3 regions of the Methylorubrum podarium genome follow, and region 1 is predicted to be linked to each of the others. Evidence: predicted binding sites of a transcription regulator. Region 1 holds the regulator's gene; each other region holds the start of a gene.
The links. The regulator PhoB, encoded in region 1, activates phosphate uptake and scavenging genes when phosphate is short. The targets are predictions, from matches to a motif close to TGTCATNNANCTGTCAT.
Positions count from the first base shown of each region.

Region 2: the regulator PhoB is predicted to act here: its motif matches at 7,668-7,684, upstream of ABS772_RS21460 (inorganic phosphate transporter).
Region 3: the regulator PhoB is predicted to act here: its motif matches at 6,988-7,004, upstream of ABS772_RS22830 (UDP-2,3-diacylglucosamine diphosphatase).

Region 1 covers NZ_JBELQE010000085.1:71,054-80,535, forward strand. Annotated here, with positions in the region: gene ABS772_RS16230 (DUF421 domain-containing protein) at 168-695, opposite strand; gene ABS772_RS16235 (potassium channel family protein) at 760-1,530, opposite strand; gene ABS772_RS16240 (cell envelope integrity EipB family protein) at 1,627-2,505, opposite strand; gene ABS772_RS16245 (GcrA family cell cycle regulator) at 3,015-3,560, shown strand; gene phoB (phosphate regulon transcriptional regulator PhoB) at 3,746-4,450, opposite strand; gene phoU (phosphate signaling complex protein PhoU) at 4,542-5,255, opposite strand; gene pstB (phosphate ABC transporter ATP-binding protein PstB) at 5,388-6,203, opposite strand; gene pstA (phosphate ABC transporter permease PstA) at 6,243-7,136, opposite strand; gene pstC (phosphate ABC transporter permease subunit PstC) at 7,217-8,191, opposite strand; gene pstS (phosphate ABC transporter substrate-binding protein PstS) at 8,303-9,346, opposite strand.
Region 2 covers NZ_JBELQE010000110.1:58,259-67,740, reverse strand. Annotated here, with positions in the region: partial or broken gene ABS772_RS21490 (CheR family methyltransferase) at 1-1,722, opposite strand, end outside; gene ABS772_RS21480 (chemotaxis protein CheB) at 1,884-2,918, opposite strand; gene ABS772_RS21475 (hypothetical protein) at 3,179-3,301, shown strand; gene ABS772_RS21470 (carbohydrate porin) at 3,379-4,899, shown strand; gene ABS772_RS21465 (CorA family divalent cation transporter) at 4,916-5,959, opposite strand; gene ABS772_RS21460 (inorganic phosphate transporter) at 5,966-7,603, opposite strand; tRNA gene ABS772_RS21455 (tRNA-Arg) at 8,286-8,362, opposite strand; gene ABS772_RS21450 (hypothetical protein) at 9,236-9,448, shown strand.
Region 3 covers NZ_JBELQE010000119.1:360-9,841, reverse strand. Annotated here, with positions in the region: gene sucD (succinate--CoA ligase subunit alpha) at 1-655, opposite strand, end outside; gene ABS772_RS22855 (malate--CoA ligase subunit beta) at 678-1,850, opposite strand; gene fchA (methenyltetrahydrofolate cyclohydrolase) at 2,278-2,904, opposite strand; gene ABS772_RS22845 (NADP-dependent methylenetetrahydromethanopterin/methylenetetrahydrofolate dehydrogenase) at 2,982-3,848, opposite strand; gene ABS772_RS22840 (D-2-hydroxyacid dehydrogenase) at 4,084-5,028, opposite strand; gene ABS772_RS22835 (aminotransferase class V-fold PLP-dependent enzyme) at 5,195-6,403, opposite strand; gene ABS772_RS22830 (UDP-2,3-diacylglucosamine diphosphatase) at 7,063-7,875, shown strand; gene ABS772_RS22825 (glycosyltransferase family 4 protein) at 7,928-8,992, shown strand; gene ABS772_RS22820 (ribonuclease HII) at 9,079-9,482, shown strand, end outside.

The DNA.
Region 1 (9,482 bases):
GCCGAAGGCGAACCCGGACCCGAAGGGGCGCGCCGGAGGCGTGCAATCCACAACTGGCCTGAACGCCATATTCCAGCCGCGCATCACGGGTGGATCCCGGGTTCCGCTGCGCGGCCCCGGAATGACGGGGGTTGGGGACGAACCGAAGCGATCAACCAGACACGGTATCAGACCGGCTCCCGGCGGTCCTCCGGCCCAGGGGGGGTCTCCTCGCCGTCACGGCGGATCACGCTGATGCTGCCGTCGCCCTCCAGCGAGGCGAGCCGGACGAGGGCCGGGTCGTCGATTCCCTGTAGGCGGAGCTGGCTCATGAGTTCCGCGTGCGTGATCATCTCGCGGCGCATGTTCCGCCAGCAGATACGGCCGTCGGCGACGAGGGGGAGCCGCTTCGGCGTGATGAAGCGTTCGAAGGCGGGGAAGCGGAAGGCGAGCCGGTCGATGCCGTAATTCCACCCGACGATCGTCAGCACCAGCAGGATGCCCTCCGTCAGCGACTTGTACTCGTTGGAGAAGGCGTTCTGCGAGACGTCGGCGATCAGCACGATGACGAGCAGGTCGGCGAGGCTCACCGCACCGGCCTGGCGCTGCATCACGAAGCGCATGATGAGGAAGAGCGCGAGGTACATCACCGTGCCGCGCAGGGCGATCTCCACGAGGGAGTGCTCCGGTACGAACAGCGCTCGCCAGTCGGGCATCCGGTCCTCCGCCGCGATCGGTCGTTTCAATCGGGAACGCGTCGCGGCCCTGCGCCGATGCGGCTCAATCCGCGCCCTCGTCGGGAATGTTGAGCAGGGTGCCGCAGGCCTTGCAGTGCACCGCGTCCGGCTCGTGCCGCTGCAGGCCGCAGGCGGGACAGGGGAAGCGCACCTTGTAGGGGCGGAACAGGACCTGGGCGAGGCGTAGGAAGAGCGTGACGCCGCAGATCATCACCACGACCGAGATCAGGCGACCGCCGGTGCCCTGCAGGGTGACGTCGCCGTAGCCCGTCGTCGTGAGCGAGGTCACGGTGAAGTACAGCGCGTCGACGTAGTTGCCGATGTTCGGGTTCGAGCCGTGCTGGGTCGCGTAGACGAGGCTCGTCATGATGAAGATGAACACCGCGAGGTTCACCACCGCGATGATCACGTCCTCGTTGCGGCGGAAGAACGGGAAATCCTCCCGCATCCGGTCGAGCAGCTGGTAGGTCCGCAGCAGCCGCAGCGTGCGCAGGATGCGCAGGAAGCCGGCGCCCTCGCCGACGATCGGGGCCAGGAAGGAGGCGATCGCCGCCACGTCCGCCCAGGTCGTCGGTCGCAGGAACTCGCGAACCGGTCGCGGACAGATCGCCAGCCGAGACAGGAAGTCGGCGGCGACCGCCGCACCGATCAGGACGTCGATCCCCTCGATCAGCGGCGGGCGAGGCAGGAACGAGGAGACGATGATGAACAGGAGCGTGGCGAGGTCGAAGGCGAGCAGGCCGTAGCGGAAGCGATGCGCGCGGTCGCTGCTTCCCTCGTAGAGTTCCCGCAGACTCTGCCTCAGGCCCGCCATCGCGCAACACGCTGCCGCCGCCGCTCACGGCTCCGGCAGCAGGAACGTTTCTCGGGCTCGGCCCGATCCGCCGTCGATCGCCTCGGCGGGCGGACGCTACTTCCGGCAGGCGGCCTCGGCCTTCGGATCGGATTTCGGATCATCCTTGGCGAGATCGAGACGGCTCATGTTGCCGTCGATGGCGAAATCTCCGTAATCGAGGTGCAGACGCCCGCTGACGCCGTCCTCGTAGAGATCGAAAGTGAGGGTGTAGATCGGCGTCCGCTCGCCCTCTCCGGGGGTGAAGTAGCTCAAGGTGACCGGCCAGCGCCGCATGCCGGCACGGTCACCCTCACGCAGAGGCTTGTCGCGCTCGGTGTCGGAAGCGGGCGCCGCGCTCGGCCGGCCGATGATGGCCAGCGTGTCGTAGACCTTGCGCCCGTCATCCGAACCGTCGAAGACCTTGGCCGAGACCGTGGTCTCGCCGGCCTTCGCCGCCTCGATCAGGCGGATCATGTGGTGGATCGGGAACAGCACCGGCCCTTCGACCTGGAACTGGTCGCGCTTGGGCTCCTTGAGCTTCACCTTGAACGGGTCGCCCGCCTCCGCAGTCCCGTCCACCGCCGGTGACGGCACGTTGTTGAGGATGGTCGTGGTGCGGAAGCGGAAGCTCTTGCCGTCGCCGTTCTCGAACGTGGTGCTGCGCAGATCCGAGGTGCGGTCGCCGGACTCGCCGGAATTGAGCAGCGTCACCTGCCGCGTCTGCATGGTGTAGCCGCGGCAGGCGTCGCCCGAGAAATCGATGACGATGCGGCCGCGCACGCCCTCGACCGCCCGCGTCCCGGTGGAGCGCGCCAGCGACAGGTCATAGACCGCCCGGTGGTTGGTGAGCCGGATCGCCGCCTCGTCGGGAACCGGAGCGGCCGGCCCGGCGGCCAGCGCGACGCCGGGCATCGCGGCGAGAAGGAACAGGGCCGGCGCGAGGCGCAGTCGCATGCGATCTCCCAAGGTCCGCTAGGGGTTGTCCACAGGCGCAGGACCGGTGGATGCCGCCCGTCACATAGTCATCGCGCCTGCCCGGACAATCTTTTTCGGCGGCGATCCGAGCGCAGGCGGCGTCGCCGTCACCGCCGGTTCGCTCGCTCGAAGGGTCCGTCGGGGCCGGCCACGCGTGATCGTACGTTTCGAAAAAGAGCAATTTTACGCAAGGTGTTAAGGGATCTCGGCCAAATCGGTTGTCATGCCGCCGGGACGGATCCGAGCCGCCGCCGACGGAATCGGATTGGCGGTGGAAACCGACCCGTGAAACGCGCTGACCCTTGCTCCGCGGCCGAGCTGTCCTGTAGTCTCCACAGCGTCGCCAACGACAGCTTTGGCGTCTGTTAACCGACATGTGCAGGGCCGGATCGCGGGCCCTGGCGATGCCCGTTGCCGCTCTTCGCGGCGGTGACGCTGCGCGGTCGGTCGGTTTTGCGTTCAAAGGACGTGTCGACGTGGAGGGGGCAATGACGGAAGCGGTCCCGAGCTGGACGGATGAACGCGTCGAGCTGCTTCGCCGCTTGTGGGACGATGGTTTGAGTGCCAGCCAGATCGCCCTCCAGATCGGCGGCGTCTCCCGCAATGCCGTCATCGGCAAGGTCCACCGCCTCGGGCTCGCGGGCCGCGTCAAGCCGATCGGCCCGGGCGGGGCTCAGGCTCGCCGCAAGGAGGACCTGAGCGCCGAGGTCGCATTGGAGACGGTGATCGTCGCCGAGGAGCCGACGCTGCCCGAGCCGCCGGCGATCGTCGCGCACCGCCCGGCACCGGACTTTCCGCTCCCGCCGAAGGCCGCCCCGGAGCCGGTGGCGCTCGCCGTCTCCGAGCGGGTCACCATCATGGACCTGCGCGACTCCATGTGCCGCTGGCCGATGGGCGATCCGACCTCGCCGGAATTCCGCTTCTGCGGCGCTCGCGCGATCACGGGCCTGCCCTACTGCACCCAGCACGCGCAGGTCGCCTATCAGCCGGCGGCCGAGCGCAAGCGCGACCGCCGCGTCGCCGGTTTCCGCTAAAGCCTTTGGGGCCGCCGCGCGGCGACTTCGGACGCCGCGCGATCGAGCGCGCGACCCCTCCGGATCGTGCGGAGCCCTGGATTGCCACGGCTTCGCCTCGCAGTGACGGGCGGGAGACCAGAACGATCAAACGGATGACATCGGACGCACGTCCCGTCAGCCGAGAGGCCCGCGCCCGGCCACCCTCACTCGGCTCCCGCGAACATCTCGTCGAAGGAGTAGCCGGAGCCGCGCACCGTGCGGATCGGGTCGCTCTGGCGCGGGCGGTTGATCGCCTTGCGCAGGCGGCCGACATGGACGTCGACCGTGCGCTCGTCGATGTAGACGTCGTGGCCCCAGACGCCGTCGAGCAGCTGCTCGCGGGAAAAGACCCGGCCGGGGCTCTGCATCAGGTATTCGAGCAGCTTGAATTCCGTCGGCCCGAGATGGATCTCGCGGCCCTGGCGGCGGATACGGTGGCTGACCCGGTCGAGCTCGATGTCGCCCGCCACCAGCATGTCGGCGACATGGGCGGGCTTGGCCCGGCGGAGCAGGGCGCGCACGCGGGCAAGCAGCTCGGGCACCGAGAACGGCTTGACCACGTAGTCGTCGGCCCCCGTGGAGAGGCCCCGCACGCGGTCGGCCTCCTCGCCCCGCGCCGTCAGCATGATGACGGGCAGCCGCTCCGTCTCGCGCCGCGCCCTGATGCGGCGGCACAGCTCGATGCCCGAGAGACCCGGCACCATCCAGTCGAGCAGGACGAGGTCGGGAGTCATCTCGTGCAGGCGCAGATCCGCCTCGTCGCCGCGGATCGCGACATCGACCGCGAAGCCTTCCGCTTCGAGGTTGTAGCGCAGCAGGGTCGTCAGCGATTCCTCGTCCTCGACGATCAGGATGCGCGCACTCGTCATCGTCCGTCTTTCCATCCGTCGCGCCCGGCCTGCCCCGTCGGGGAGCAGGCCGGAGACGCCCCTTTTCCGCTTCGCGCCCCGCCCGGCGGCGTCAGGCGCCCGGCGTCACCGTCGCGTAGTTCGAAGCGTCGTTCTTGGGCCGCTCGCCGGCCGGCGTCTCACCGGTGACGAGGTATTCGATCGTCTCCGCCACGTTGGTGGTGTGGTCGCCGATGCGCTCCACGTTCTTGGCGCAGAACAGGAGATGCGTGCAGAACGAGATGTTGCGCGGATCCTCCATCATGTAGGTCAGGAGTTCGCGGAACAGCGAGTTGTAGAGCGCGTCGATGGCGCTGTCGCGCTCCCAGACCTCGTGGGCGGCGGCCACGTCGCGGCTGGCATAGGCGTCGAGCACGTCCTTGAGCTGCTCCTGCACGAGGTCGCTCATGTGCTGGACGCCGAGCACGATCTTCTGCGGCTGCGCCTGATCGCTGATCGCCACGACGCGCTTGGCGATGTTCTTGGAAAGATCGCCGATCCGCTCCAGGTCGCCCGAGACGCGGATGCCGGAGATCGTCTCGCGCAGGTCGATGGCCAGTGGCTGGCGCCGGGCGATGAGGAGGACGGAGCGCTCCTCGATCTCGCGCTGAAGCGTGTCGAGGCGCTTGTCGGCGGCGATCACGGCCTGGGCCAGCACCGTATCCCGGCGCACCAGGGCCTCGGTGGCATCGGTCATCATCTTCTCGGCCACGCCGCCCATCTCGGCGATCGACCGGCGCAGGTTCTCGAGGTCGGTGTCGTAGGAAGAGACGATGTGCTCGGCCATGTCGCGAATTTCCCGATCAGGCAGTCGGACGAGGGCGCTCTCGAACCGGATCGGACGCTGGTCCGGCGGCGGAGGGCGCGTCAGAACGAGGACGCAAGGGGGGTCGCGACGGCACCGCAGTCGCGACCGGGCTTAACCGAAGCGGCCAGTGATGTAGTCCTGGGTCTGCCGCTTGGCCGGGTTCATAAAGATCTTCGAGGTCGCGTCGAACTCGATCAGCTCGCCGAGATACATGAAGGCGGTGAACTGCGAGATGCGCGCGGCCTGCTGCATGTTGTGCGTCACGATGACGATCGTGAACTCCGCGCGCAGCTGCTCGATCAGCTCCTCGATGCGGCCCGTCGAGATCGGGTCGAGCGCCGAGGTCGGCTCGTCGAACAGGATGACCTCGGGACGCTGGGCCACGGTGCGGGCGATGCACAGGCGCTGCTGCTGGCCGCCGGACAGGCCGGTGCCGGACTGCTTCATCTTGTCCTTCACCTCGTCCCAGAGCGCCGCCTTGCGCAGCGACTCCTCCACGCGCCCGTCCAGCTCGGACTTGGGCAGCTTCTCGTAGAGGCGCAGGCCGAAGGCGACGTTGTCGTAGATCGACATCGGGAAGGGCGTCGGCTTCTGGAACACCATGCCGACCCGCGAGCGCAGCTCGTTGAGATCGACCCTGGAGTCGAGGACGTTCTGCCCGTCGAGCAGGATCTCACCCTCGGCGCGCTGCTCCGGGTAGAGGCTGTAGATCCGGTTGAAGGTGCGCAGCAGCGTGGACTTGCCGCAGCCGGACGGCCCGATCAGCGCGGTGACCTGCCGGTCCCGAAAATCGAGGTTGATGTCCTTCAGGCCGTGGAAGCTGCCGTAGTAGAAGTTGAGTCCTTTGACGGCGATGCGCACGGGCGCCTTGACGTCGGCCGGGCTGCGGCCCTCGAATTGACTGCGGATCGCGGGGGAGGCGCTCATCGGATCTCTCGTCGGTGGGAGGTCTGTGCCGGGGCCGTCTCAGCGCGCCCGCTGGTCCTTGATCACGAAGCGGGCCACCACCGACAGGGCGAGGATGGTGACGGTGATCAGGAGCGCGCCCGACCAAGCCAGGCTCTGCCAGTTGGGGTAGGGCGAGAGGGCGAACTGGTAGATCATCACGGGCAGGTTCGGGACGCCGCCGAGCAGGTTGGCGTTGAACCAGCTGTTGTTGTTGAGCGCCGTGAACAGCAGCGGGGCGGTCTCGCCGGCGATGCGGGCCAGAGCCAGGATGATGCCGGTGACGATGCCCGCGCTCGCCGCGCGCCAGGTGATGGCGCGGATGACGAGGGAGCGGGGCGCGCCGAGCGCCGCGCCGGCCTCGCGCATCGGACTGGGCACGAGGCGGAGCATGTCCTCGGTGGTGCGCACGATGACCGGCGTGGCGATGATGGCGAGCGCCACCGCGCCGGCCCAGCCCGAATAGGTGCCCATCGGCCGGACCATCAGGGTGTAGACGAACAGGCCGATCAGGATCGAGGGCGCCGAGAGCAGCACGTCGTTGAGGAAGCGGATGACGTCGGCGAGCTTCGAGGTCCGGCCGTACTCGGCCAGGAAGGTCCCGGCCATCAGCCCGATCGGCGTGGCGATGACGATGCCCAGGAACGTCATGATCAGGCTGCCGAGGATGGCGTTGGCGATGCCGCCGCCCTCGGAGCCCGGCCCCGGCGTCGGCGCCGTGAACAGGGCGGGCGAGAAGCCCTTCAGGCCCTCGACGATCAGCATGAGCAGGATCGACCCGAGCACGACGATGCCGAGCCCGGTGGCGATCGTGCTCGCGAGGATCAGCGCGCGGTCGGCGACGCGGCGGCCGGAGCGCACGCGGCTGGCCGTCGGGGCGCGGCCGGCCGTCGCGATGGGGTTGCTGGCGTCCATGGATCGGCGTCCTCAGGCTTGGACAGTCTCGGGCGATCGTCGCGGTCGAGGTGGCACGGGCCGGTTCGGTTCAGGCGGCCTCAGGCCACCTTCGTCCGCCGCACCAGGAGGCGGGCGATGATCAGCACGAAGAACGTGATGATGAAGAGCAGGCAGCCGAGCGCCATCAGCGAGGAGAGCTGAAGCCCGTCGGCCTCATTGAACTCGTTGGCGATGCGCGAGGCGATGGTCGAGCCCGGATCGAAGATCGAGGCGGAGAGGCGGTTGGCGTTGCCGATCACGAAGGTGACCGCCATGGTCTCGCCCAGCGCCCGGCCGAGACCGAGCATGATCGCGCCGATGATCGAGACGGAGGCCTGGGGCACCAGCACGTAGCGTACGACCTCCCAGGTGGTGCAGCCGATGCCGTAGGCGCTCTCGCGCAGCACGGTCGGAATCTGGTCGAGCATGTCGCGGGTGATCGAGGCCACGAAGGGCACGATCATGATGGCGAGGATGATGCCGGCGGTCAGCACGCCGACGCCCGAGGGGATGCGGGCGTAGAAGAGGGTGCCGAGGATCGGGATGCCCTCGACCAAGTTCGAGACCGGCACCTGCACGAAGCGGGCGAAGAGCGGGGCGAACACGAACAGGCCCCACATGCCGTAGATGATGCTGGGCACCGAGGCGAGCAGCTCGATGGTCATCGCCACCGGCTTGCGCGCCCAGCCGGGGCAGAGCTGCGTCAGGTAGACGGCGATGCCGAGGGAGATCGGCACGCCGATGATCAGGGCCAGCATCGCGGCGGCGACCGTGCCGATGACCGCGGGCAGGGCGCCGAACTGCTCGGTGCCGATGTTCCAGGCACTGGAGGTGAGGAAGCCGAAGCCGAACTCCGAGAAGGCCGGCCACGCGCCGTAGATGATCGAGCCGAGGATGCCGGCGAGCACCAGGAGCACGAACAGGGCGGCGGCGTAGGAGGCTCCGTGGAAGAGGCGGTCGGCGCCCTTGCTCGGAGCGATACGGGCTACTCCGCTGTCGCGGTCTACGGCGAGGGTCTGGGTCAAGGCGGTCATCCGCGGAGGCTCTTCGGCTGGTGAGCGTTTAGCGCGCCGTCGCGCGCGAGGCGAGCGGACCAGTTCGGGAAGGGCCCTCTTCCACCTGGGAAGAGGGCCCTTCTCTTTCGCTTAGTTGCCGGTGAAGGCGGCCTTGCCGTCCTTGCCCTTGATCGTCTTCCACTCGTCGTGGATCAGGGCGACGACGTTGTCGGGCAGCGGCACGTAGTCGAGCTCGGTCGCGAGCTTGTCGCCGTTCTTGTAGGCCCAGTTGAAGAACTTCAGCACCTCGGCGGACTTGGCCGGATCCGCCGGCTCCTTGTAGACGAGGATGAAGGTGGCGGCGGTGATCGGCCACGCATCTTCACCCGCCTGGTTGGTCAGGGCGATGCCGAAGCCGGGGGTCGACTTCCAGTCGGCGCTGGCGGCGGCGGCCTGGAAGGCCTTGTCGTCGGGCTGCGGGAACTTGCCGGCCTTGTTCTCGATGAGGGCGTAGGCGAGCTTGTTCTGCTTGGCGTAGGCCGACTCGACGTAGCCGACCGAGTTCGGGACCTGCTTGACGGTGGCGGTCACGCCCTCGTTGCCCTTGCCGCCCTGACCGACCGGCCAGCTCACGGTGGTGGCGGCACCGAATTCCTTCTTCCACGGCTCGGAGACCGAGGAGAGGTAGGTGGTGAAGATGTTGGTCGTGCCGGAGGCGTCCGAGCGGTAGACCGGGGTGATATTCGCGTCGGGCAGCTTGAGGCCGTCGTTGAGCTTGGCGATCTTCGGGTCCGACCACTTCTGGATCTTACCGGCATAGATGTCGGCCAGGAGCTCACCGGTCAGCTTGAGCTTGCCCGGCTCGAGGCCGGCGATGTTGACGACCGGGACGACGCCGCCCATCACGGTGGGGAACTGGACGAGGCCGTCCTTCTCGAGCTGGGCCGGCTTCAGCGGCGCGTCGGTCGCGCCGAAATCGACCGTCTTGGCCTGAATCTGCTTGATGCCGCCGCCCGAGCCGATGGACTGATAGTTGAGACCGGTGCCGGTCTCCTTGCGGTAGGCTTCGGCCCATTTCGAGTAGACGGGGAAGGGGAAGGTGGCGCCGGCGCCGGTGATGTCGGCGGCCATGGCCGAGGTCGCGAGCTGAGCGGCAGCGAGGCCGACCGCCAAGGCGTAAGCGAAGGGTTTCACAAGCATCTCCGTAAGGTGTCGGGCGCATTGTCGGGGCCGGCCCTGGTCTTGGACCGGTCTCGCGGCGACGCTGCTGCCAACTAGTGCACCGACGCGCCGCCTCTATGACGACCACATGACGGTGACATGACAGCCC
Region 2 (9,482 bases), on a different contig from region 1:
CGCGCAGGTCGAGACGCAGGTCCGGATGCGCCAGCTGCATCAGGTTGAGCGAGGCCGCGCCCCCGGCCGGATCGATGTAGCGCCCGGTCCGCCCGGAGAAGTGCAGCACCGTGTGGGTCTCGTCCACGATCACGTAGGCCGGCGTGTAGCGTTCCACGAAGCGCTCGGCCCGCTGCGCCAGCGAGGGCTCGACCGTGCGGACGGCCAGCCCCGAGGCCGGCCGGTGCTCGAGCCGCGGAGAGGACACGGCGAAGGGGAAGTCGGGCAGGATCCGGCTGTGCGTCTCCAGCCGGCGGAAGATGCGCGAGCGCGCCTCGATCGGGCCGAACAGGTTGGTGTGCCGGGAGACGTTCTCGGAATTGCCGAGGAACAGCACGCCCTCCGGCTTCAGCGCGAAGTGGAAGACCGGGATGACGCGGCTCTGCAGCTCGGCGTCGAGATAGATCAACAGGTTGCGGCAGGAGATGAGGTCGAGGCGGGAGAAGGGCGGGTCCTTGATGATGCTGTGCTGGGAGAAGATGCACATCTCCCGCACTTCTTTGACGATGCAGTAGGTGTTGCCCTCCCGCACGAACCAGCGCGCGAGCCGCTCGGGGCTGACGTCGCGCACGACCGACTCGGCGTAGCGGGCCGAGCGCGCCGCCGCGAGGGCCCGGCCGTCGAGGTCGGTCGCGAAGATCTGGACCTGCGGCACCTCTTCGAGGGTCGCCATGTGCTCGCGCAGCAGGATGCCGAAGGAGTAGGCCTCCTCGCCGGTCGAGCAGCCGATGATCCAGATCCTCAGCGGATCGCTGCGGGTCTTCCCCTCGAACAGCTTCGGGATCACGCTGCGTTCGAGGAGCTCGAACTCCTTCGTGTCGCGAAGAACTGCGTCACGCCGATCAGGAGGTCGTTGAAGAGCTCCTGGGCCTCGCCCGGCTGCGCCCGCAGATAGTCCACGTAGGCGGCGTTGTCGTCGATCTGGGCGACCTGCATCCGCCGCTGGATGCGGCGCATGAAGGTGCCCTCCTTGTAGCCGTGGAAGTCGTGGCCGGTCTTGTTGCGCAGCACCGCCGCGATGCTGGCCAGCACCGTCGAGGCCTCGGCCTCGTCGAGATGCGCGTCCGGACCGGTCTTCGAACCGAGCTGGCGGATGCTGGCCCGGATCCGCTCGGCCAGGGGCTCGATCGGCAGCACGGCATCCGCCAGCGCGGCGGGGATGTTGCTCGCGGCGAGTTCGCCGGCGCGCGACTCCTCGGTCTCCTCCGCGAAGGCGATGCCGCCCATCTCCTTCACGGCCTTGAAGCCGAGGGTTCCGTCGGATCCGGTTCCGGCGAGGACGACCGAGATGGTGCGCCCGTCCATCTCGCCCACCAGCGAGACGAGGAAGCTGTCGATCGTCCCGCGCTCGCCGAAGCGCTGCTCGGCGGGACGAAGCTGGAAGTGGTCGCCCTCGATGCTGACGATGACGTTGGGCTCCGGCAGGTAGACCCGGCCCGGCACCAGCGGCATGGTCCGCTCGATGACGCTCACCTCGTGGCCGGCCGCCGCCAGGGCATGGCCGAACGCGGCCGCGTCGAGCGTTTCCCGGTGCTGCAGCACGACGATGATGGCCGTGTCGGGCCGGGGCGGAAGCGCCTGCAGCAGATGCACGAGCGAGCGCGTGTTCGCGGCCGAGGCGCACAGGGCGACGACGATCGGCCTGCCGTCCCGGGGGCCGGCCTCCTCGGAGGACTCCACCATCACCGCCTCCAGCCGCAGCGGACCCGTGCGCGCGCTCCGGCACAGCCTCTAGGACGATGCGGCGGGCGCTGGCCAGTCCGAAACCGATCGCGGCGGCGCGCCGCGTCCCACCGCGCGGTGCCCGCGCTCGGCAATGGGGCCGGATCGGACGAGCGCACGCGCTATTCCTCCTGCTCGCCTCCACCCTCGATGTCGCCGTCCGCCGGCTCGGGTGAGGGCAGGGTCTGAAGGACGGCCCGCCGGATCACGTCGGCGTGTCGGCGGTACTCGGCCGCGCGCTCCTCGTAGAGCGCGCTGACGGCCGGGTGCCCGGCCTTGCGCCCGTCGCTGGCCATGCGCCGGACGAGTTCGGCCCGCTCCTCGACGATGCGCAGGGCCACCCGCAGGGCCTCGTCGATCGATCCCTCCTGCTGCTTGGCCACCGCCTCGGCGGTGTAGGCGTGGCCGACCTGGCAGCGGAAGCGCAGCGGCTTGCCGTCCCGCACCTCCGAGAGCACGCCGCCGCAATGCGGGCAGGACATCGCGGCGGGATCGGCGATGCGGCGCAGGACGTCGCTGTCGATCCGCTCTCCCGCGGCGATGTCGACTTCGAGCCGGATCTCGGGCGGGACGGGCAGGGGCGGGCCGGCGGCGTCGCGCACGAGGTCCGACAGGACGTCGCCGATGCCGGCCGCGGGCAGGGTGAGATCGACCTCCATGGCGGAGAGGGCGCTGCGCGGCATCTCGTCGGCGATCGCCTCCGCAGGATCCTGCACGAGCGTGATGCCGCCGCAGCGCTTGATCGCCTCGAGACCCGAGACGCCGTCGTTGAGCAGCCCGCTCAGGAGCACGCCGATCACCCGCGGGCCGTACTGCGCGGCGGCGGAGCGGAACAGCGGATCGATCGAGGGCCGCGCCATGTTCTCGCGGGGGCCGCGGCCGAGCTTGATCCGGTCCCCATCGAGGATGAGGTGATGGTCGGGCACGCCGAGATAGATGTTGCCCGGGCGGATCGCCAGGCCGTCGGCGGCCGGGTGGACCGGGATGTGGGCGACCGCCGACGTGACGGTCGCGAGCAGGCCGAGGCTGCGCGCGGGGATGTGCAGCACGATGAAGACCGCCGCCGGCAGATCCTGCGGCAGGGCGCCGAGGATCGCCCTGAGCGGGACGGTGGCACCGGACGATCCGCCGATGACGATGACGTCGCGATTGCTCAAGCCGCCCTGCTCCGCGCTCCGCCGAAACCCGGCCGCGGAGCATCCGGCCTGCGGAGGCCGCGTGCCGGGGCCACTTTCGGATAGGTTGCGATCCGAGGGAAGGTTCCGCCGGAGGCCGCGGGCGCTCGGAAAAGGGTCGGCCCGGCCCGAGCCCCGACCACCCCCGGCACCTCGGCCCCAGGATTCGCAAGCTTCTCAGGCTTGTCACGGAAGCCTGATCCTATCACCCCTCTCCATGTCCCCTCGAGGTGGCGCCGACGATGCCCGACCGACGCCCGCCGCACGATGCCGATCTCGAGGCGGTCCGCCGCGAACTCGCCGACAGCCACGCCGTCGTCCGCGGGCCGGTCCCGGCCGCGATGTCCGTTCCGGCTCGATCCTGAGCCGTGGCCGGAACCGGTGCCTCCCGAGGGATCATGGCTTGGCGTGCAGGGCTGACATGAGCGGTCCGAGGAGCAGGATGTCTCGCGGCCTCCGCGCAGGACGAGCGCGCTCCGCTGCGCTGGCCGCCCTCCTGCTGTCGGGCTCCGCGGCCGTCGCGCAGCCGGTGCTCGACGTTCCGGGCGAGGCCGCCCGCATCGCGAGCGAAGGGTTGTCCATCGGCTCCGATGCCGGCGCGGGCGGCGATCCCCAGACCTCCGTCGCCCAGCCGGTCTTCTCGGCCCAGCGCTCGGCGGAGGTGACGAGCACGATCGAGGACCTGCTGGGCCCGGCGGGGGACCCCGGCGGCTTCCGCGCCTTCCTGCGCACCCGCGGGATCACCTACGATCTGATCTACTTCACCGAGGCCGTCCACACCGCGCGCGGCGGCAAGCGGCGCGGCACCGCGACGCTCGGCATGGTCGACATCGACGTCGACGTCGACCTCGACACCCTGGCGGGCTGGAAGGGAGGCGCGCTCCACACGACGTTCTACCAGATCCACGGCAGCGGCGCGTCGCGCTCCTATATCGGCAACCTGCTCACCGTGAGCGACATCGAGGCCCTCTCGGCCTCGCGCCTCAACGAGCTGTGGTTCGAGCAGAGCCTGTTCGACGGCAGCGTCGCCGTGCGCGTCGGGCAACTCGCCACCGACACCGAGTACATGATCAGCCAGACCGGCATCCTGTTCACCAACGGATCCCTCGGCTGGGCCGGGATCCTGGCGAGCAACCTCCGCGGCGGCGGGCCGTCCTACCCGCTCGCCTCGCCGGGCGTGCGGGTGAAGATCGTGCCCAACGCCAACCTGTCCTTCCAGGCCGGTCTCTACGACGGCGATCCGGGCGGACCCGACCGCTTCGGCCGCGAACCCGATCCGCAGCGGCGCAACCGCACCGGCACCCGCTTCCCGCTCACCGACCCGGCGCTCGCCATCGCGGAAGTGTCCTACGCCTACAACATCGCGCCGGGCTCGGCGGGCGAGCCGGGCACGGTGACGCTCGGCGGCTGGTACCAGTTCGGCCGCTTCAACGCGCTCAACCGCGACACGGAGGGCCGGTCGCTGGCCGATCCGGAGAGCTCGGGGGTCGGGCGCCGGTTGAGCGGCGACAGCGGGATCTACGGGGTCATCGACCAGACCGTCTACCGCGAACCGGACGACCCCAACGACGGCGCCAGCGTGTTCCTGCGCGCCTCGGGCTCGCCCGGCGACCGCAACCTGATCGACTTCTACCTCGATGCCGGCATCGCCTACAGGGGCCTGTTCCGCGGCCGCTCGGACGACACGATGGGCCTCGCGGTCGGCTACGCCCGGATCTCCGACGCCGTCCGCCGTCTCGACGCCGAGGCCGCCATCCTCGGCGGCGTCCCGGGCCCGCGCCGCAGCATGGAGACGGTGGTCGAGGCGACCTACCAGGCGGTGCTCGGGCCGGGCCTCGCCCTGCAGCCGAGCATCCAGTACGTGTTCAAGCCCGGCGGCGGGATCAGCAACCCGCGCGATCCGGACGGCGCGCGAATCCGCAACGCCGCCGTGTTCGGGCTGCGCGCCACGATCCGCTACTGAGCGCTCCCGGCCGCTCTCAGTCGCGCGGCGGGCGGATGCCGAGGCCGCGGATCAGCGCGAAGACCGCGAGCGCCGAGACGACGGCGACCGCGATGGCGACCGAGGAGCCGCTCTCGTTCTCGGCAAGCGGCAGGCCCTTGGTGTTCATGCCGAACAGGCCGGTCACCAGCGTCGGCGGCAGGAACAGGGCGGTCAGCACCGACAGGGTGTAGAGCTGCCGGTTGGAGGCCTGGGCGAGGTAGGAGGCCAGCTCCTCCTGCATCAGGCGGGAGCGGTCGGCGAGCATCACCATGTCGCGGTCGAGGGCGTCGAGCCGCTGGGCGATCCGGACGGCGGCGGTGACGGCGGCGGCCGGAATCTGCTCGTCGGACGCGGCCGTCTCCAGACGGTGGAAGACGGCGCGCAGCCCCAGGAGCTGCCGATGAAGCCGCACCGCGTCGCGGCGGATCGGGCCGAGCCGCCGCCGCTCGCCGCGCACGCGCTCGTCGAGGATGTGGTCCTCGATCTCGTCGAGTTCGTCGGCGAGGCGACCGCCCGTCTCCACCATCGCGGTGACGACCTGCCCGACGATGATCTCGAGAAGTTGGACGGGCGCGAGGATGCACTGCCCGTCCGCCGCCGCATCGCGGGCGAGGTCGGGCCCGACGACGGGGTGCCGGCGGCCGCTCACCAAGAGGCGCGGCCCCATCACGAAATGCAGGCGGCCGCCGGCATCGACCTTGGCCCTCTCGTCCCTCTCGCGGACGAGATCGGCCACGACGCCGCCGATATGGCCGTCCTCGACCAGGAGGCGCTGGTGCGGGTCGCTGGCGAAGGCGGCGGCCGTCAGGTGCCGCGGACCGAGCCGGCCCTCGGCGACGAGATCGGCCAGCCGCACGTCGTTCAAGTTGAAGTGCAGCCAGAGGAAGCCCTCGCCGAAGCCCCCCGGAGCGGGCAGTCCCTCCTCGTGATCGACGAGGTGGCCGCGGCCGCCCTCGTCGAAGCGCATGGCCCAGAGAAGGCCCGGGAGCGCCGGCTCGTCGCAGAGGAGACGGGCCGGCCGTGTCGATGCCGCGGCCATCCCGGCTCAGAACAGGCGCGAGAAGATCACGTAGAGCGTGCCGGACAGGAGCATGGCCACCGGCAGGGTCAGCACCCAGGCCATGGCCAGGTTGCGCAGGGTCGAGAGCTGCAGGCCGGACCGGTTGGCCGCCATGGTGCCGGCCACGCCCGACGACAGAACGTGCGTGGTCGAGACCGGGAGGCCGAACATGTCGGCCGCGCCGATCGTGCCGGCCGCGACCAGCTCCGCCGAGGCCCCCTGCGCGTAGGTCAGGTGGGTCTTGCCGATCTTCTCGCCGACGGTGATCACGATGCGCTTCCAGCCGACCATGGTGCCGAGGCCGAGGGCGATCGCGACGGCGACCTTGACCCAGGTGGGGATGAAGCGCGTCGCCTCGTCGAGGCTCTTCTTGTAGGCGTTGAGCGTGCCGATCTCGGCCGAGGAGAGCTCGCTCTCCTTGTCCTTCATCAGGAAGCGGACCGCCTCGGAGGCGAGGTACATGTCGTTGCGGGTGTTGCCGACCGCCTCGGCCGGCACCTTCGCGAGGGTGCCGTACTGATCGACCTGCTCGCCGATCTGCTTGATCAGGACCGAGAGCGACGGATAGGTGCCGCCCTCGATCTTGTGGGCGGCGACGTAGGCCGTCACCGCCGGGCGGGGATCGCCGATGATGTCGTAGCCGGCCGCCTTCTTCGCCACCACCTCGGAGGCCGCCTGCGAGGTCATCCGGAACTGCGCCACCGAGGAATCCGGCAGGGCGCGGTTGAGGGCGTAGGCGGTCGGCACGGTGCCGATCAGGATGAGCATGATCAGGCCCATGCCCTTCTGCCCGTCGTTCGAGCCGTGCGCGAAGGAGACGCCGGTGCAGGTCGCGATCAGGATGCCGCGGATCCACCACGGCGGCGGCTCCTTGCCCTTCGGCTCGGCGTAGAGAGCGGGGTTGCGCACCACGAAGCGCAGGACGAGCAGCAGGGCGCCGGCGGCCATGAAGCCGAAGACCGGCGAGAGCAGCAGGGACCAGCCGATCTCGGTGGCCTTCGTCCAGTCGACCCCCGACGTGCCCGAGCGGCCGTGCATCAGGGCGTTCGCCACGCCGACGCCGATGATCGAGCCGATCAAGGTGTGCGACGAGGAGGCCGGCAGGCCGAAATACCAGGTGCCGAGGTTCCAGATGATGGCGGCGATCAGGAGGGCGAAGACCATGGCGAAGCCCGCCCCGGACCCGACCTGCAGGATCAGCTCGACCGGCAGCAGGCTGACGATGCCGAAGGCGACCGCCCCCGAGGACAGGAGCACGCCGAGGAAATTGAAGAAGCCGGACCAGACGACGGCGACGTTGGCGGGCAGGGAGTGCGTGTAGATGACGGTCGCGACGGCGTTGGCCGTGTCGTGGAAGCCGTTCACGAACTCGAAGCCGAGCGCGATGATGAGCGCGACGAACAGCAGGATGTAGGGCAGGTACGTGGTGACCTGCACGCCGGTGGCATCGACGTCGAGGTAGATGCTGTAGGCGACGTAGGCGAGGGCCGCCGCGACCGCGCCGGTGAACAGGACGGTCGCGAGGATCGAGCGGTTGCCGTCGAGGTTGGGGCGACCGTGGTGCGGCCCTGGCCCCGCATGATCCTGGCTTGGCGCGAAACCGCCGATTGCTGACCCTGCCATGCCGACCTCTCCGACGATATCTGTGCGGGCTTGCGTCGCCGGAGATTGTCTGAGCACGCGGACGGCGAAATTTTTGTGACAGATCAGGGATTAAGAGCGCTCGGCAAAACGTGCGATGCGGGTTGTCGGAGGCGGGCGCCTCCGCGGAGGGTTCAGGCTGGCTGGTCGGCCCCGCGGGGGGCAGGAGCGACGCTTCGAATCGGCTGACGCGCCGCGAGAGCCATCGCCCCGCACCCGTCTCCGGCGAAGCCGCGCACAGGCCGGCGCGCTCAGGCGCCATCGGGACTGTGTCGAGCCGATTCGCGGCTGGCGAAAAGCATGTGCGTTCGATCGGAGGATCGCCCGTCGGCTTGGTCAGGTCGAGCGGATCGGTCTTGTCGAAGCCTTGCTTGGCGGGATGAGGGACCAAGCCGCAACCGACGTGGATTGCGTTCGGCCGACCCTCGACGGCGCCGGCAGCCAGGAGATCACCCCGGCGATGATCAATGCGCTCTCGACCGCCGCGCGCTCAGGCATGCGACGGGAAGAAGACGTCTACCGGCGTGAACACCTGCACGCCTTCGCCCACGTGCCGCGGTCGCTGACGACGAGGTCCGCATCGGGGAATCGAAAGCCGAACGGTTTCAAACCCTTGGCGCCGCTTCAAGGAAGAAGGCGGGGGGTTCACATTTCTGTTCTGAAATGGCGCACCCGACACGATTCGAACGTGTGACCTTTGCCTTCGGAGGGCAACGCTCTATCCAGCTGAGCTACGGGTGCTGACTCGGGTTTGGCTTCAGTTTCCCCGCGAAATCAATCTGTTACAGGCCATAAGGTACATAACAGTTGGCTTGGGAGCAACCACCGATACCGGGGCATTCCACGGGTTCGCTGTGACACGGCTGTGACAAACCGGGGGAAGGCCTCACGATCCCCTGAAGCCCACCGAAAGCCCCTTGATCGAACCTTAGGCCCTGTGATGTGTTCCGTTTCTGTTCTCATCCTGAGTCGGACTGGAGGCCCATGTCACACACCCAAACCGCTCAGGCATCCCAGGCAACTGAAAGGCATCACAAGCCTCCTGAGGCTCCCCAGGCCCACCACAGCCCCCTCAGCCCCGTAGAGGTCATTGCAAGGGCATACCTCGGCCTGACCGGTGACGATGCGCGTGTGGCCCTCAGGGAGGCCATAGCCGATGCCTTGGCTGATCTCGCGGAGGCCGAAAGGCGGACCCAACAGAGGGACCGGCTGATCTCCCGTGGTTACGTCCGTGGTACGTTGTTCAATGACACCACCAAGGAGGCCTGAGGTCCCATGTCTCGCAGCTTACCCTTTCGTGGTGGTACGGGTCGAATGCGGCATGTGTCCCCACAGGACCGGGAGCTATCGTCTTGCTCGGTTAGCAGCAAAGTACGGCCCCGAGACGCCCTTAGAGGACGTATTGAGGAGCATCGCGTTCGATTGTCCCTGGCAAGAGAGACCTGGGAAGCGGACAGGCAACCAGTACGTCCCACGATGTCACGCCTACTACCCCGATCTTGAGGCGCCTCCTAGGCCACCTGATTTGCCACCGAGTATGCAGGGGCTTAGGCTTATAGAGGGTGGCAAGAAGTAGGATGGAAGTGTCCTGAGCGCCCTTGAAGGCAACTAGCCGTGATTGAATCCATAGAAGGCTTGATCGGAAGTAATATCAGCACGATCATTTGGGGAGCCATCTTATGGGGCGCTTTCCTCGTGACAAATTGGGGTATGCGCAACGCAATGGACGTGCCGAAGCTACATGATCGGATTATCCGTTTGGAGCAACAGGTAGCTGATTTAACTGAGAAGCTTGATATCTTGGATGGCGAAGTCGACCGGATGTAGGCCAGCTTGAAGTCCACCGCCTTGTGCCCCGTGT
Region 3 (9,482 bases), on a different contig from region 1:
CCTGCGGGCCGCCGATCTCGCCGATCATCAGCACCGCTTCCGTCTCCGGGTCCTGCTCGAACAGGGCGAGGTGGTCGAGGAAGGAGGAGCCGTTGATCGGGTCGCCGCCGATGCCGACCGAGGTCGAGATGCCGATCCCGAGTTCTTTCATCTGCGCCGCGGCCTCGTAGCCGAGGGTGCCGGAGCGCGAGATCACGCCGACCTTGCCGGGCAGGTAGATGTGGCCGGGCATGATGCCGAGCATCGACTTGCCCGGCGAGATGATGCCGGCGCAGTTCGGGCCGACCACCATCGTGCGCTTCTCCTTCGGATAGCGCCGCAGGTAGCGCTTCACCCGCATCATGTCCTGGGCGGGGATGCCGTCGGTGATCGAGCAGACGAGCTTCAGGCCGGCATCGGCCGCCTCCATGATCGCGTCCGCCGCGAAGGGGGGCGCCACGAAGGTGATCGAGGTGGTGGCGCCGGTGGCGGCGACCGCCTCCTTGACGGTGTTGAACACCGGCACGCCGCAATGGGTCTTGCCGCCCTTGCCGGGGGTGACGCCGCCGACGACGTTGGAGCCGTAGGCGATCATCTCCTTGGCGTGGAAGGTGCCCTTGTCGCCCGTGATGCCCTGGACGAGGATCGGGGTCTTCTCGTCGATGAGAATGCTCATGGCGTGATTCCTCCCTCCTTCGTCAGTGCTTGGCGCCGTGGCAGGCCTCGACGGCCTTGCGCGCGGCGTCCGTCAGGGTGTCGGCGGTGATGAGGTCGAGCCCGCTCTCGGCGAGGATCTTCTGGCCCTCCTCGACATTCGTGCCGGCGAGCCGCACCACCAGGGGCACGTCGATCTTGACCTCGCGGGCGGCCTTCACCACGCCCTCCGCGACCCAGTCGCAGCGATTGATGCCGGCGAAGATGTTGACGAGGATCGCCTTCACGTTGCGGTCCGACAGGACGAGGCGGAAGGCCGTGGCGACGCGGTCCGGCGAGGCGCCGCCGCCCACGTCCAGGAAGTTCGCCGGCTCACCGCCCGCGTGCTTGATCATGTCCATGGTCGCCATGGCGAGCCCGGCGCCGTTGACGATGCAGCCGATCTCGCCGTCGAGGCCGATATAGCTGAGATTGTGCTCGGCGGCCTGGGCCTCGCGGGGATCCCCCTGCGACGGGTCGTGCATGTCCGCGATGTTGCGGCGGCGGAACAGGGCGTTGTCGTCGAAGGACATCTTGGCGTCGAGCGCCAGCACCCGGTCGTCCTTGGTGACGACGAGCGGGTTGATCTCCAGCATGGTGCCGTCGCAGTCGCGGAACGCCCGGTAGGCGTTCATGATGGTCTTCACCGCGGCCGAGACCTGCTTGATGTTGAGGCCGAGTTGGAACGCGATCTCGCGGGCCTGGAACTGCTGCAGGCCGACCGCCGGCTCGACCACCACCTGGATCAGCGCCTCCGGCTCCTTGGCGGCGATCTCCTCGATATCCATGCCGCCGCGCTGGGAGGCGATGACGCGGACGCGCTCGGCCTTCCGGTCGAGGACGTAGCCGAGATAGAGCTCGCGCTCGAACGGGTCGGCGGTCTCGACGTAGACGCGCTGGACCGGCTTGCCGTCGGGACCGGTCTGAAGGGTGACGAGGCGCTTGCCCAGCAGGTCGCGGGCGGCGTCGCGGACCTCGTTGTAGGTGCGGCAGAGCTTGATTCCGCCGGCCTTGCCGCGGGCGCCGGCATGGATCTGGGCCTTCACCGCCCAGAACGAGCCGCCGAGTTCGGTCGCGGCGTAGACCGCCTGATCCGGGCTGAAGGCCACGGCGCCCTTCGGCACGGCGACTCCGAAGCTCGCGAGCAGCTCCTTGGCTTGGTACTCGTGAACGTCCATCGAGACCTCCTTGGCGTTTCCGTCGTTCTTGTTGGGCCAACCTTCGCGGAAAAATTACTTTTCGGGAAGCGGGTCAGCTCTCAATTTTTTCTTCTCTTACACTTCAGTTTGCTTGCCCGTCAGAGACTTAGCGGGCTTCTAAAGTGGAGACGACAGGCCCCTAGCCGTACGCGCGGCCCGGCAATGTTGGTCCGACTCGCCCCTCGTCCCGACGTCCCGGAGCCAAGCGTAGGCCTCGCTCGAGGATCCTGCGAGGCCGCTTGCCGGCACCCCGGGATCAGGTCCGGAATCGAGAAACGATCACACGCTGTAATTGCGAAGCGGGGCCGAAGCAATCCGGCCCGCGACCTCCCCGGACGGAGTCGTGCCCCCGGATCGCTTCGCGTTCGCGCGCCATGACGGTCGAGGGCGCGAACCGCCTTCGGCCTCAGCTCACCTTGGCCTTCACCGTCTCGTAGACCCGCTCGTTGAGCGCGCCGGCCTCCGCCAGCAGGGTCTCCAGCTCCTTCAGCCGCTCGTCGGCGAAGGCGCGGTCGTCCAGGCCCTTGGCGTTGACGTAGACGTTGAGCGCGGCCGAGCGCAGGCCGGCATAGGCCGAGAGCACCGCGACGCCGGCATCGGAGATGACGTTGAGATTGCCCTTCTCGGCGACGATCTCGGCCAGATCGATCACCTCGCGGCAGACGCGGCAGCAGGCGAGCGGCACGTCGGTCGCGGTCTTGAGGGCTTCCTGGATCCTGGCGGCGCGGGCAGCCTTCTCCTCGTCGGTGTTCTTCGGCAGCCCGTAGGCGCCCATCACCGCGTCGAAGGCTTCCACGTCGTCGGCGATCATGCCGGTGAGCGTGCGGCGCAGGGCTTCCGACTTCTCCAGCACCTGCTTCAGGTCGGCCTCGACCTCGACGTACTTCTTCTTGCCGATGGTGAGGTTGCAGACCATCGAGACCAGGGCCGCGCCCATGGCGCCGGAGATCGCGGCGGCCCCGCCGCCGCCGGGGGTCGGGGCCGAACTCGCCAGACCGTCGAGGAATGTTTCGATCGTCTCGTTGCCGGCCATGGGTTCCTCCCCTCGTGATTCTTGCTTGAGCGGGGCAGCACCGGCGATGCCGGCGCTGCCCGGTCGTCCCTGCGTGGTCAGGCCATTTCCTTGGCCAGCTTGTAGATCTCTTCCGCGTCGAAGACGCCTTCGCTCGACTCGAACAGCTTGGCGACGCAGGCGCGGTGCAGCTTGAGCTTCAAGCCGCCGATGCCGAGCGCACCGAAGGCGCGCTTGCCGCCGTACTCCTTGCCCTTGTCGGTCGCGTCGATCCCGCCGATGCCGAGCGGCGGCTGGGCGTTGTAGTCGGCCACGATCTCGATCGAGGCCTCGTTCTGCCACGTCGCCTGCGGCAGCAATTCGAGGCCGATCGCGCCGGCGGTGAAGACGAGATGCGCGCCCTTCACCACCTCGGAGCGCGAGGCGTCGTCCGGGGTCTCGGCCGCGGCGACGTTGACCTTGAAGCGCTTGTTCACGGAATCGGCCGCGGCCTGGGCCTTGTCGAGCTTGCGCCCGCACAGCACGACCTCGGCCCCCTCGAGGGCGAGGAGCGCGGCGGAGCGCATCCCGACGGGGCCGGTGCCCGCGAGCACCACGGCCTTCTTGCCCGTCACCGAGCCGCCCGCCGCCTTGACGACGAGCGCCACGCCCGCGGCGGCGGTCGTGTTGGAGCCGTTCGAATCCAGCATGCAGGAGACGCGGAACGGGCCGAAGAAGCGCTTCTTCACCGCCGTGAAGACCCGCTCGCCGGCCGCCATGTCGCCGCCGCCGACGAAGATCGCCGTCGACTGCTTCTCCTTGCCGCCGCGGGTGTAGATCGTGCCGTCGACATAGGCGCCGACGTTGTCGGGCGTGACGTTGCCGTAGCCGGTGATGTGGTCGGCACCGCCGTCATAGCCGACGACGACGTCGAACACGCTCGGCGTGGGATCGGTGTCGAACTGGAAGAGCAGCTTCTTGGACATGGTTCCTCTGAGAGTCGGTGTCCGCGCGAGGCGCGGAGCGCTTCCTTGAGTGGCACCGGGGCCACCGATTCAAATCGTCATTCCGGGGCGCTGACAAGCGAACCCGGAAGCCACCCGTGATGCGGCGACGAGCACCGATCCGTCGTGCCGCGTCGTGGATGGCACGCCTCCGGCGGGTCCCTTCGGGTCCGGGTTCCGCTGCGCGGCCCCGGAATGACGACCGGGGTGGTGGGCCCTACGCCTCGACGACGTTCTGCGGCTTGCCCGCGACGAAGGCCTCGACGTTGTCCACGAGCTGGTCGGCGAGGATCTGCATCGCTTCCTTGCTCGCCCAGGCCACGTGCGGGGTGACGATCAGGTTCGGCAGGTCCGCCTCGCAGAGGATGTTGCCGTCCTTCGGCGGCTCCTGGGCCACCACGTCGAAGCCGGCGCCGCCGATGGTGCCGTCCTTGAGCGCCTGGAGCAGGGCCGCCTCGTCCACGAGCCCGCCGCGGGCGGTGTTGATGAGGATCGCCGAGCGCTTCATCTTCTTGAGCTGCTCGGCCCCGATCATGTTCTTGGTGTCGGGAGTGAGCGGCACGTGGAGCGTGATGACGTCGGACTGGGTGAGGATCGTGTCGAGATCCACCAGCCCGTCCTGCGGAAACACGTCGTAGGCCAGCACCTTCATGCCGAGGGCTTCCGCCCGCTTGGCGATCGACTTGCCGAGCGCGCCGTAGCCGATGATGCCGAGCGTCGAGCCGGCGATGTCGTAGATCGGGTAGTCGAAGTAGCAGAACTGGGTCGACTTGTTCCAATCACCCCGGCGCACGGAATTGGCGTAGGGCACGATCGCGCGGCGGAGCGCGAACATCAGGCCGACCACGTGCTCGGGCACGGTGTTGAAGGCGTAGTTGCGGATGTTGACGACCGTGACCCCCTGCGCCTTGGCGGCGGCCTTGTCGACGACGTCCGTGCCGGTGGCGGCCACCGCGATCAGCTTCAGGTCGGGAAGCTGCTTCAGCGTGTCGGCCCGCATCGGCACCTTGTTGATGATCGCGATCTCGGCGCCCTGAAGGCGCTCCACGATCTCCTCCGGCGTCCAGGTCGACTCGTATTCCTTGTACTCGTGCGGGAAGTTGAATTCGCGCACGGTCGCGTCGAGCGACTCGCGATCGAGGAAGACGACTTTCTTTGTCATTCTGGACCCCTTCCGGATCGACCGGCGGGCGTGACGCCGGCCCCGTTTCCTCACCTGTCTCGAAGCGTCTCCCGCGCAGCGGCCGGCAGGCCGGACGCCGGGCGGGGCGCCTTTCTCTACTTAGCGGAAGCGGCGCCGTTGGAACCGGCGCCGCTCACCAAAAAAATCAGGACTTCGAGAGGGGGTTCTCGCGCAGGTAGCTGGAGGCCGCGGCCACGCCCGAGCCCGGCGTCACCTTCACGCCGTTGTCGAGGAGCGACATCTCGGCACCGGCGATCGCGCCGAGCAGCGACAGCTCGTTGAGATCGCCGACGTGGCCGATGCGGAACACCTTACCCGCGACCTGGGACAGGCCGGCGCCGAGCGCGAGGTTGTAGCGCACGTAGGCGTGCTTGATGATCTTGGCCGCGTCCACACCCTCGGGCGCCAGGATGGCGGTGACGGTGTCGGAGTTCCACTCCGGCGACTTGGCGCAGGTCTTCAGGCCCCAGGCCGCGACGGCCTGGCGGGTCGCCTCGCCGAGCACGGCGTGGCGGTGGTAGACGTTCTCCAGCCCTTCCTCGAACAGGCAGGCGAGCGCCTCGCGCAGGCCGTAGAGCAGCGGCAGCGGCGGGGTGTAGGGGAAGTAGCCGGTCGGGTTCTGCTTCTTGTGGTCTTCCCAGTCGAAGTAGACGCGGGCGAGCCGGTCGTTGCGGCCGGACGAGCCCTCGGCGGCCTTGAGCGCCTTCTGGCTGACGCAGATCACGCCGAGGCCGGCGGGCAGCATCAGGCCCTTCTGCGAGCCGGCGATGGCGCAGTCGACCTTCCACTCGTCGGCGTAGAACGGCAGCGAGCCGATCGAGGACACGCCGTCGACGAACAGCATGGCCGGGTGGCCGGCGGCGTCGATCGCCTTGCGCACGGCGCCGATGTTCGAGGTCACGCCGGTCGCGGTCTCGTTATGGACCACCATGACGGCCTTGATCTCGTGCCCCTTGTCGGCACGCAGGACCTCCTCGATCTTCTCGGGCTTGGCGCCGGTGCCCCACTCCTCCTCCTGGACGATGACGTCCAGGCCGAGGCGCTGGGCCATGTCGATCCAGAGGTGGCTGAACTGGCCGTAGCGGGAGGTCAGCACCTTGTCGCCGCGGGCGAGCGTGTTGGTCAGCGCCGATTCCCAGATGCCGGTGCCGGAGGCCGGGAACAGGAAGATCGTGCCGTCGGTCGAGCCGAACACCTTCTTGGTGTCCTCGAACAGCGGCTTCGTCAGCGACGGGAAGTCGACCGAGCGGTGGTCCTCGGACTGCACCATCATGGCGCGCATCACCCGGTCCGGGATGTTGGTCGGGCCGGGAACGAACAGGTGGTTGCGTCCCGGACGTCTCGTTGCCGCCATGAAAGTTTCCTCCAATCAAGTCGTTCTGGGCGGGCCGGCCCTTCGCGGCCGCGCTCCCGCCCGATCCTGGTAGCGGGTGCGAGCCCGCCGCGAAACGTCCTCAGTCCCGCCGCAAAGCCGCGCGCAAAGGGCCTCGCGCGGGCCGGGACCATACCACCGTGATGTCGGATCGTTGATCGTCCCGGAGCGGCGAGCCGGCCGTCGGGCCGCCCGCGTCGCGGCGCGTGCAGCCACGCCGGTCGCCTCCAGAGGACCGAACCCTCGATGCGTCAGCCCAGCGCCGCATTGAAGCGCGCTCCTGCTGATTGTCCAGCGCTCCCATCCGTCGCGGCCATCCCCGTACCCCTGCCCGCACCTCTGCCGGGTGCCGTTGCGCAAGCGCGAGGCACGCGCGGCGGATGACCTTGGCCGCCGTTATGCCCCCCCTGCCTGGGAATGGAAAACGGAAAAAACTGAATTGAAAAACAAAAAGATTTTCGCATGCGCGGGCCGCGGGCGGGGTCTGCGGCGGGCCGGGACCGGACCGGTGGCCGGCCCCGGGCAACGGTCCGGACGCTCGGTGCCGGCAGGATGATGCGTGGTGCCGTCATCAAACTGAGATCGGAATGCGATTTGGCTCTTCCCCGTCGCGATGCGGTTGTGTGGAGCCGGAGGCGCCCGTGTCCCAAGATCCGGAATCGACCATCCGCGTTCGGACGCTGTTCCTGTCCGACCTTCACCTCGGCACGAAGGGCTGCCAGGCGGCCCTGCTGCTCGATTTCCTGCGCGACGTCGATGCCGATACGATCTACCTCGTCGGCGACATCGTCGACGGATGGCAGCTCCGTTCGGGCTGGTACTGGCCGCAGGCGCACAACGACGTGGTGCAGAAGCTGCTGCGCAAGGTGCGCAAGGGCGCCCACGTCGTCTACGTGCCCGGCAACCACGACGAGTTCCTGCGCGACTATATCGGCATGACCTTCGGCGGCATCGAGATCGCCGACAGCCGGGTCCACGTGGCGGCCGACGGCAAGCGCTACCTCGTCATCCACGGCGACCAGTTCGACATGGTGGTGCGCCACTCCAAGTGGCTCGCGCATCTGGGCGACTGGGCCTACACCACGGCGCTCACCATCAACACCGTGGTCAACCGCGTGCGCCGCCGCCTCGGGCTCGCCTACTGGTCGCTCTCGGCCTGGGCCAAGCTCAAGGTGAAGAACGCGGTCAACTTCATCGGCCAGTTCGAGACCTTCCTCGCGAGCGAGGCCCGGCGCCAGGGGGCGGACGGGGTGATCTGCGGCCATATCCACCACGCCGCCCACCGCGAGGTCGAGGGCCTGACCTACCTCAACACCGGCGACTGGGTGGAATCCTGCACCGGCATCGTCGAGCACTACGACGGCCGCATGGAGGTGCTGCACTACCCGACCATGCTGCGCGAGCGCCGGGCCGCGGACAGCTTCGAACCCGAGATCCGCCGCGCCGTCGCCTGAGCCGAGCGACGGGATCCCCCTGAGGCTGCCATGAGGCTGGGATGAGGCTGGGATGAGGCTGCTGCTCGCGACCGATGCGTGGCACCCGCAGGTCAACGGCGTGGTCCGCTCCGTGGAGCGCATGGCCGAAGCCGCCGCCGGCCTCGGCGTCGAGCCGCTGATGCTGACCCCGGCGGACTTCGCCTCCCTGCCGATGCCGGGCTATTCCGAGATCCGGCTCTCCCTCGTCACCCGGCGGCGGGTGCTGTCCCGCTGGGAGCGGCTCGCGCCGACCCACGTGCACATCGCCACCGAAGGCCCGATCGGCCACGCGGTGCGCGCCGCCTGCCTGTCGCGGGGTCAGGCCTTCACCACGAGCTACCACACCCGCTTTCCCGAGTACCTCGCCGCCCGCGCGCCCGTGCCGGAGGCCTGGAGCTACGCGTGGCTGCGCCGCTTCCACGCGGCGGCAAGCGGCACCATGGTCAGCACGCCCTCGCTGGAGCGCGAGCTGGCGGGGCGCGGCTTCACGAACCTGATGCGCTGGACGCGGGGCGTCGACACCGACCTGTTCCGCCCCCGCGACGAGAACGTCTTCCCCGACCTACCGCGCCCGATCTTCCTCTCGGTCGGGCGGCTGGCGGTCGAAAAAAACCTCGCCGCCTTCCTCGCCCTCGACCTGCCGGGCTCCAAGGTCGTGGTCGGCGACGGGCCGGACCGGACCCGGCTCCAGGCGCTGGCGCCCGACGCGCATTTTTTGGGCGCGCTCACCGGCGAGGCGCTGGCGCGGGTCTACGCGAGCGCGGACGCCTTCGTCTTCCCGAGCCTGACCGACACCTTCGGCATCGTGCTGCTCGAAGCCCTGGCCTCGGGCCTGCCGGTGGCGGCGTTCCCGGTCACCGGACCCCTCGACGTCATCGGCGGCACGGGGGCGGGCGCCCTCGACGGGGACCTGCGCGCGGCCGCCTTGGCGGCGCTCACGATCCCGCGGGCGCGCTGCCGGGCGGAGGCGCTGCGCTACACCTGGGCCGAGAGCGCGCGCCAGTTCTACGACAACATCGCGACCGCGCACGCGGTGGGGCCGGTCCGGCGCTCCGCCGGACGCCCGAGCGCCGCCGCTCTCGCCCGCCCCGGCTGATCCTCGTCCCGTCGCGGAACGCTTTGTCCGCCGGTTTTCACCCCGGCCGGGATGACCGGCGGGGGCGGGAATGCGAAGATCGGCGCATGGCGCCCCGACCGAAATCCGAAAAAGCGATCCGCCCGTTCGATCCCGCGCTGGCGGCGCGCTACCCGGCGGTGATCGGCTGCGACGAGGTTGGGCGCGGCGCGCTGTGCGGGCCGGTGATGGTGGCCGCGATCTGGTTCGATCCCCTCGCCTTCCCGCCCGAGATCCTGACCCGGCTCGACGACAGCAAGCGCCTCGACCGCGCCGCGCGCGAGGCGCTGACGCCGCTGATCCGGGCGCATGCGCGGGTGTCCCTCGCGGCGGGTTCGCGGGCGCTGGTGGACCGGGTGAACGTGCGGGCCGCGACCCTCGACGCCATGCGCCGGGCGGTGGCCGGTCTCGGCCTCGACGCGACCGTGCTGGTGGACGGGCGCGACGCGATCCCCGGCCTGAGCCAGCCCTG